DNA from 2 places in the Streptomyces sp. NPDC033229 genome. Region 1 is predicted to be linked to the other one. Evidence: predicted binding sites of a transcription regulator. Region 1 holds the regulator's gene; the other holds the start of a gene.
What was found. The regulator HrcA, encoded in region 1, represses chaperone genes, less so after heat shock. The targets are predictions, from matches to a motif close to TTNGCACTCNGNNNNNCNGAGTGCNAA.
Positions count from the first base shown of each region.

Region 2: groES (co-chaperone GroES) is a predicted target of HrcA. The motif match lies at 2,134-2,160, and genes of this name have one in related genera.

Region 1 covers NZ_JBVIQR010000008.1:60,459-64,629, forward strand. Annotated here, with positions in the region: gene hemW (radical SAM family heme chaperone HemW) at 1-20, shown strand, start outside; gene ACZ53N_RS09830 (DUF3097 domain-containing protein) at 85-906, opposite strand; gene ACZ53N_RS09835 (MBL fold metallo-hydrolase) at 1,008-1,745, opposite strand; gene hrcA (heat-inducible transcriptional repressor HrcA) at 1,920-2,936, shown strand; gene dnaJ (molecular chaperone DnaJ) at 2,937-4,073, shown strand.
Region 2 covers NZ_JBVIQR010000055.1:291-4,461, reverse strand. Annotated here, with positions in the region: gene ACZ53N_RS31660 (THUMP-like domain-containing protein) at 1-337, opposite strand, end outside; gene ACZ53N_RS31655 (flavoprotein) at 466-1,026, shown strand; gene ACZ53N_RS31650 (polysaccharide deacetylase family protein) at 1,083-1,970, shown strand; gene groES (co-chaperone GroES) at 2,311-2,619, shown strand; gene groL (chaperonin GroEL) at 2,749-4,171, shown strand, end outside.

The DNA.
Region 1 (4,171 bases):
TGCGGGACCTGGTGGACTGAGGCCCCGGGGTCCGGGGCTCCGCCCCGGGCCCCGGCCCTCGATCGCCGGACGGGCTGAGAATTCTCAGGGCGCCGTCACGAAATCGATCAGCTCCTCCACCCGCCCCAACAGCTGCGGCTCCAGGTCCTTGTACGAGCGCACCGACCCCAGGATCCGCTGCCACGCGGCCCCCGTGTTCTCCGGCCAGCCCAGTGCCCGGCACACGCCCGTCTTCCAGTCCTCGCCGCGCGGTACGCGCGGCCACGCCGCGATGCCCACCGAGGACGGCTTCACCGCCTCCCACACGTCGATGTACGGGTGGCCGACGACCAGCACGTCCGCGCCCGTGACCTGCGCCGCGATCCGCGACTCCTTCGAGCCCGGCACGAGGTGGTCGACCAGGACCCCCAGGCGCGCGTCCGGGGCGGGGGCGAAGGAGCGGACGATGGCGGGGAGGTCGTCGATGCCCTCCAGGTACTCCACGACCACGCCCTCGATGCGCAGGTCGTCACCCCACACCCGCTCCACGAGCTCCGCGTCGTGCCGCCCCTCGACGTAGATGCGCCCGGCCCGGGCCACCCGTGCCCGGGCCCCGGGCACGGCCACCGAGCCCGAGGCGGTCCGCTGGGGCGCGCGGGGGCTTGAGGGACCCGGGCGTACGAGCGTGACGACCCGGCCCTCCAGGAGGAAGCCGCGCGGCTCCATCGGGAAGACCCGGTGCTTGCCGAAGCGGTCCTCCAGGGTGACCGTCGGGCCCTGCGCCGTTTTCTCGCAGCGGACCACGGCCCCGCAGAAGCCCGTCGTGACCTCCTCGACCACGAGGTCGGGGTCGGCCGGGACCTCGGGAGCGGGGGCGGTCTTCTTCCACGGAGGGGTCAGGTCGGGGCCGTACTGTCTGCTGCGCATGGAGCCGTTCCGGTCGGGGGATCCGGGGGCCGGGGGTGCCCGGAAGCACGCGACCTCTGCCGCGCACCAGCCCGACCATAGGAAAAAGCGCGCTACCGGCGTTACGACACGCCGAAACGCAGCGCCAGCGCGTCACGCTGCGCACGGACAAACCCGGCATCCACCACCGCGCCGTGCCCCGGCACGTAGATCGCGTCCTCGCCGCCGAGCGCCAGCAGCGCGTCCAGCGCCGCGGGCCACTGCTCGGGCAGCGCGTCCGAGCCCGCCTGCGGTTCACCGGACTCCTCGACCAGATCCCCGCAGAAGACGACCTCCGGAGCGCCACCGGAGTCCGTGACCAGCACCGCCAGATCGTGCGCCGTGTGCCCTGGCCCCACGTCCGCGAGCAGCGCCCGTCGGCCGCCGCCCAGGTCCAGGGTCAGCTCGCCGGAGACCAGATGGTGCGGGCGCACGAGCAGATCGGCCGCCTCCTCGGCGGCATCGGGGTCCACCCCCTGCCGCACCGCGCTCGTGCGCACCTCTTCCCCGTCGCGGAGCGCCGTGTCGATGCCCATGGCCCCGTACACCTGCGCGCCCGCGAAGGCGGCGGTGCCCAGCACATGGTCGAAGTGCGCGTGCGTGAGAGCGATATGCGTCACGCGGCGGCCGAAGAGCTCCTCGACCTCCCGACGGATCTCCGCGCCCTCCCGCAGGGACGAGCCGGTGTCCACCAGCAGCACCCCGTCAGGCCCGGCGACGGCCCCGATCGTGCAGTCCCAGACCGGCATCCTGCGGCGCGCGATCCCCGGCGCGAGCGGCTCCCAGCGCTCCCGCGCGCCCCATTGCCCATGATTTTCCATACCGAGACGCTAGCCGGAGCACGGTACGGTTTGCCCGCCAGGGAGGCGCGCGGCGGGACGGCCCTTGCCCTGGCCGTAGTACCCGGCCGTACACTGGCGGGAGGGATTTGGCACTCGTGACCTTCGAGTGCCAGGGACGACCCCGTGAGACGGCTGGACTGGGAGGTGCGCGCGGTGCTGAGCGAACGAAGGCTCGAGGTGTTGCGCGCCATCGTCCAGGATTACGTGGGCACCGAGGAGCCCGTCGGCTCCAAGGCCCTCACCGAGCGGCACCGGCTGGGCGTGTCCCCGGCCACCGTGCGCAACGACATGGCCGCGCTGGAGGACGAGGGCTTCATCGCCCAGCCCCACACGAGCGCGGGCCGCATCCCGACCGACAAGGGCTACCGCCTTTTCGTCGACAAGCTGGCCGGCGTCAAGCCGCTGTCCTCGCCCGAGCGGCGCGCGATCCAGAACTTCCTGGACGGCGCCGTCGACCTGGACGACGTCGTGGCGCGCACCGTCCGGCTGCTGGCGCAGCTGACCCGGCAGGTCGCCGTGGTGCAGTACCCGTCGCTGACCCGCTCGACGGTGCGGCATGTGGAATTGCTCTCACTCGCCCCGGCCCGTGTGATGCTCGTGCTGATCACGGACACCGGACGCGTCGAGCAGCGCATGGTCGACTGCCCGGCGCCGATCGGCGAGACCTCGCTCGCGGACCTGCGGGCACGGCTCAACAGCCGGGTCGTGGGGCGGCGCTTCGCGGATGTGCCGCAGCTGGTGCAGGACCTTCCCGAGTCCTTCGAGCAGGACGACCGAGGAACCGTTTCTACGGTCCTCGCGACCCTGCTGGAGACCCTGGTCGAGGAGACCGAGGAACGGCTGATGATCGGCGGCACCGCCAATCTCACCCGTTTCGGGCATGACTTCCCGCTGACGATCCGGCCCGTGCTGGAGGCGTTGGAGGAGCAGGTCGTGCTGCTCAAGCTCCTGGGTGAGGCCAAGGACTCGGGCATGACCGTTCGCATCGGTCATGAGAACGCTCACGAGGGGCTGACCTCCACATCGGTCGTGGCCGTCGGCTACGGTTCGGGCGACGAGGCAGTCGCCAAACTCGGCGTGGTCGGACCGACCCGCATGGACTACCCCGGAACGATGGGAGCGGTACGCGCAGTGGCACGTTACGTCGGACAGATCCTGGCGGAGTCGTAAGTGGCCACGGACTACTACGCGGTCCTGGGCGTACGGCGTGATGCCTCGCAGGACGAGATCAAGAAGGCCTTCCGTCGACTCGCCCGCGAGTTGCACCCGGACGTGAATCCGGACCCGAAGACCCAGGAGCGGTTCAAGGAGATCAACGCCGCTTACGAGGTGCTCTCCGACCCGCAGAAGAAGCAGGTCTACGACCTCGGCGGCGACCCGCTGTCCTCCTCGGGCGGCGCCGGTGGCGCGGGCGGCTTCGGCGCGGGCTTCGGCAACTTCTCCGACATCATGGACGCCTTCTTCGGACAGGCCTCGCAGCGCGGCCCCCGGTCGCGCACGCGGCGCGGCCAGGACGCCATGATCCGGCTCGAAGTGACCCTCGACGAGGCCGCCTTCGGGACGACCAAGGAGATCCAGGTCGACACGGCCGTCGTCTGCACCACGTGCAGCGGCGAGGGCGCGGCCCCCGGCACGTCCGCCCAGACCTGTGACATGTGCCGCGGTCGCGGCGAGGTCTCGCAGGTCACCCGGTCCTTCCTCGGTCAGGTCATGACCTCCCGGCCGTGCCCGCAGTGCCAGGGCTTCGGCACCGTGGTGCCGACCCCGTGCCCGGAGTGCGCCGGCGACGGCCGCGTCCGGTCGCGGCGGACCCTGACCGTGAAGATCCCGGCCGGTGTCGACAACGGCACCCGCATCCAGCTCGCGGGCGAGGGCGAGGTCGGCCCCGGCGGCGGCCCGGCCGGTGACCTGTACGTGGAGATCCACGAGATCCCGCACAGCACGTTCCAGCGGCGCGGCGACGATCTGCACTGCACGGTCACCATCCCGATGACGGCCGCGGCCCTCGGCACGAAGGTGCCGCTGGAGACCCTGGACGGCATCGAGGAGATCGACATCCGGCCCGGCACCCAGTCCGGCCAGTCGATCCCGCTGCACCAGCGCGGTGTCACGCACCTGCGCGGCGGCGGCCGCGGTGACCTCGTCGTGCACGTCGAGGTGACCACCCCCGCCAAGCTCGACCCGCAGCAGGAGGACCTGCTGCGACAGCTCGCGAAGCTGCGCGGCGAGGAGCGCCCCATGGGCGAGTTCAAGCCGGGGCAGCAGGGGTTGTTCTCGCGGTTGAAGGATGCGTTCAACGGGCGGTAGGCGTCCGGCTGGGGGTCCGGGGGTCGTCCCCCGGGTCGGCACGGTAAGCCGGGGCAGCAGGGGTTGTTCTCGCGGTTGAAGGACGCGTTCAACGGGCG
Region 2 (4,171 bases), on a different contig from region 1:
GACGGCGGACGCCGAGCGCGGTGAAACGCCCGGCGCGGTACTCGGCCACCGACTTGCGGGTGGACTGCTCGACGCCGTTGGGGGTGAAGAACATGCGGTACGCGTCCTCGGCCCCGAACTTCGCCACCGCGCGCTGTCGCAGCCGCGCCTGGCCGAGCGCGGCCGACACCAGCTCGGCGGAGTACTCGCGGCGCAGCCGGGTCGCGGTGGCGAGCTCCTGGGCGGGGTCGTAGTCGCGCAGGGTGTCGAGGAGCCGCCGTCCTTCGTCGGTGAGGAGCGCGGCGAAGGCGTCGGTGGGCGAGCCGGTGGAGGAGTTCGGTGCGGGCACGTGTCTCATTCTCGCCGACGTCGGAGGCCCGATGCCCGGGGCGCGAGGCCCGATGCCCGACGCCCCGGCCGTCGGAGCCCGCCCCGCGGGGAACGCACCACTTGCGGGCCCCGGCCGCACCCCGTGGACTGGCCCGTATGACTGCGAACGGCACCGCGCGCCGCGTCCTGTACCTGATCGCCTGCGCCGCCCCGCCCGCCCGCCGGATCACCGACGGCATCCGCGCCGCCCAGGCGGCCGGCTGGGACGTCTGTCTGATCCTCACGCCCTCCGCGCACCGCTGGCTGGCCGACGACACGGACGCGCTGCGGGACCTGACCGGGCATCCGGTCCGGCACGCGTACAAGCTCCCCGACGAGCCCGACGTGCTGCCCGCCGCCGACGCCGTCCTCGTCGCGCCCGCCACCTTCAACACGCTGAACAAGTGGGCCGTCGGCATCGCCGACACCCTCGCGCTCGGGCTCGTCACCGAGGCGATCGGGCTGCGCCTGCCCGTCGCCGCCCTGCCGCATCTCGGCGCCGCCCAGGCCGCGCATCCCGCCTTCGGGCGCAGCGTCGCGTTCCTGCGCGAGGCGGGCGTGACCGTGCTCCTCGGTGGCGACGGCTACCACCCGGAGCGCGGCGACGAAGTCGACGCGTTCCCCTGGGCGGCCGCCGTCGCGGCACTGCCGGCACCGGCACCGGCACCGGAGCTGTAACCCCCCAAGTCCGGCCCCGGTCAGAGGCATCGAACACATGAACAACAATCGTGCCGGTGAGCACGACTGTTTCCGGCCTCCGGGCCGCCCTCGCCACCGCCCTCCCCGTCTGCGCCGCGACGCTTCTGCTGACGGGCCTGCTCTCGGGCTGCTCGTCCGGGACCACCGCCGGAGCCTCGTCCGGATCGGACAAGGCGGGCAAGGGCAGGCCGGTGGGTGCGGTCGGCACGACCGCCTCCCCGACCCCCACCGCCTCCGACGCCTACCGCCGCTGGGGCCTCGACAAGCCCCTCGCCGCGCCCCCGGCCCCGCCCGCGCGCAAGCTGACGGAGAGCGTGAAGGCGGGCGGCGCGCCCCTGCTCGTACGGCGGGTGCCCACCCGGGACAAGGTCGCCTTCGTGACCATCGACGACGGGGCCGAGAAGGACCCGGAGTTCGTGAAGATGGCCGAGGACCTCAAGCTGCCGCTGACAATGTTCCTCACCGACGACATCGCCCGCGCCGGCCGTGGCTACCCCTACTTCGACCGGCTCCACGCCCTCGGCAACGGCGTCCACAACCACACCCTCGGCCACCCCAACCTGCGCACCCTTGACCCCGACGCCCAGCGCCGCCAGATATGCGGACAGCAGGACGTCCTGGCCAAGCGGTACGGCGCCCGACCGACGCTCTTCCGTCCGCCCTACGGCAACTACAACGACGCCACCCTCGCCGCCGCGGGCGGCTGCGGGGTGAAGGCGGTCGTGCTGTGGGAGGCCACCATGCAGATCAACGACATGCGCTACGCGCAGGGCGGCAAGCTGCGGCCCGGCGACATCGTCCTCGCGCACTTCCGCGGGCCGAAGGAGCTGAAGGGCACGTCGATGACCCGGATGACGACGAACATGCTGCGCAGCATCCAGAAGCAGGGCTACACCGTGGCCCGCCTGGAGGACTATCTCTGAGGGCCCGGCGGAGGATTACCCCCGGCGACGCGCGGGAAGGTCCACCCCTGCGACCGTCCGGTGCGCCGGTAAGCGCCCAGTGCGCGTCCCGCGCGAGGCCTGTGCGAGGTCTGTACGAGGGGTTCACCCCAGGGGTGGAACGGCACGCGCAGCGCACGTCGAATTGGCACTCCGCTTGACCGAGTGCTAACCGCGTCATAGTCTCGGCTTCGTTGGCACTCTCCACCGGGGAGTGCCAGACACGGCGACGGGCAGCTCCGGCACCCGCGACGACGGATCCGACCTGGTCGCCACCTCAGACAGTTAACCCCGTGAGATCTCCGAAGGGGGAGGTCGGATCGTGACGACCGCCAGCTCCAAGGTTGCCATCAAGCCGCTCGAGGACCGCATTGTGGTCCAGCCGCTCGACGCCGAGCAGACCACGGCCTCTGGCCTGGTCATCCCGGACACCGCGAAGGAGAAGCCCCAGGAGGGCGTCGTCCTGGCCGTGGGCCCGGGTCGCTTCGAGGACGGCAACCGTCTTCCGCTCGACGTCACCGTCGGCGACGTCGTGCTCTACAGCAAGTACGGCGGCACCGAGGTGAAGTACAACGGCGACGAGTACCTCGTCCTCTCGGCTCGCGACGTTCTCGCGATCGTCGAGAAGTAGCCGGGGTCCGGGGGCAGGTACCCCGGAAAGTACGGAACCCCAGTTTGCATTGATCTACGCCCCGGCCACCCGAGTCTGAACAACCGGGCGACCGGGGCGTAGTTCTTTCGAGAGGACACAACAGCTCCCATGGCGAAGATTCTGAAGTTCGACGAGGACGCCCGTCGCGCCCTTGAGCGCGGCGTCAACAAGCTTGCCGACACCGTGAAGGTGACGATCGGCCCCAAGGGTCGCAACGTCGTCATCGACAAGAAGTTCGGTGCCCCCACCATCACCAACGACGGCGTCACCATCGCGCGCGAGGTCGAGCTCGACGACCCGTACGAGAACCTGGGCGCCCAGCTCGTGAAGGAGGTGGCGACCAAGACCAACGACATCGCGGGTGACGGCACCACCACCGCCACCGTGCTGGCCCAGGCGCTGGTCCGCGAGGGTCTGCGCAACGTCGCCGCCGGCGCCTCCCCGGCCTCGCTGAAGAAGGGCATCGACGCCGCGGTCAAGGCCGTGTCCGATGAGCTTCTCGCGACCGCCCGTCCGATCGAGGACAAGACCGACATCGCCGCCGTGGCCGCGCTCTCCGCGCAGGACAAGCAGGTCGGCGAGCTCATCGCCGAGGCGATGGACAAGGTCGGCAAGGACGGTGTCATCACCGTCGAGGAGTCCAACACCTTCGGCCTGGAGCTGGACTTCACCGAGGGCATGGCCTTCGACAAGGGTTACCTCTCGCCCTACATGGTCACCGACCAGGAGCGTATGGAGGCCGTCCTCGACGACCCGTACATCCTGATCCACCAGGGCAAGATCTCCTCGATCCAGGACCTGCTCCCGCTGCTCGAGAAGATCATCCAGGGTGGCGCCTCCAAGCCGCTCCTGATCATCGCCGAGGACGTCGAGGGCGAGGCGCTCTCCACCCTCGTCGTCAACAAGATCCGCGGCACGTTCAACGCCGTGGCCGTCAAGGCCCCCGGCTTCGGCGACCGCCGCAAGGCGATGCTCGGCGACATGGCCACCCTCACCGGTGCCACCGTCATCGCCGAGGAGGTCGGCCTCAAGCTCGACCAGGCCGGTCTGGACGTGCTGGGCACCGCCCGCCGCGTGACCATCACCAAGGACGACACCACCATCGTCGACGGTGGCGGCAACTCCGAGGACGTCGTCGGTCGCGTCAACCAGATCAAGGCCGAGATCGAGTCCACGGACTCCGACTGGGACCGCGAGAAGCTCCAGGAGCGCCTCGCCAAGCTCGCCGGTGGCGTCTGCGTCATCCGCGTGGGTGCGGCCACCGAGGTCGAGCTCAAGGAGAAGAAGCACCGTCTGGAGGACGCCATCTCCGCGACCCGCGCCGCGGTCGAGGAGGGCATCGTCTCCGGTGGTGGCTCCGCGCTCGTCCACGCCGTCAAGGTCCTCGAGGGCAACCTCGGCAAGACCGGCGACGAGGCCACCGGTGTCGCCGTGGTCCGCCGCGCCGCCGTCGAGCCGCTGCGCTGGATCGCCGAGAACGCCGGCCTCGAGGGCTACGTCATCACCGCGAAGGTGGCGGAGCTCGAGAAGG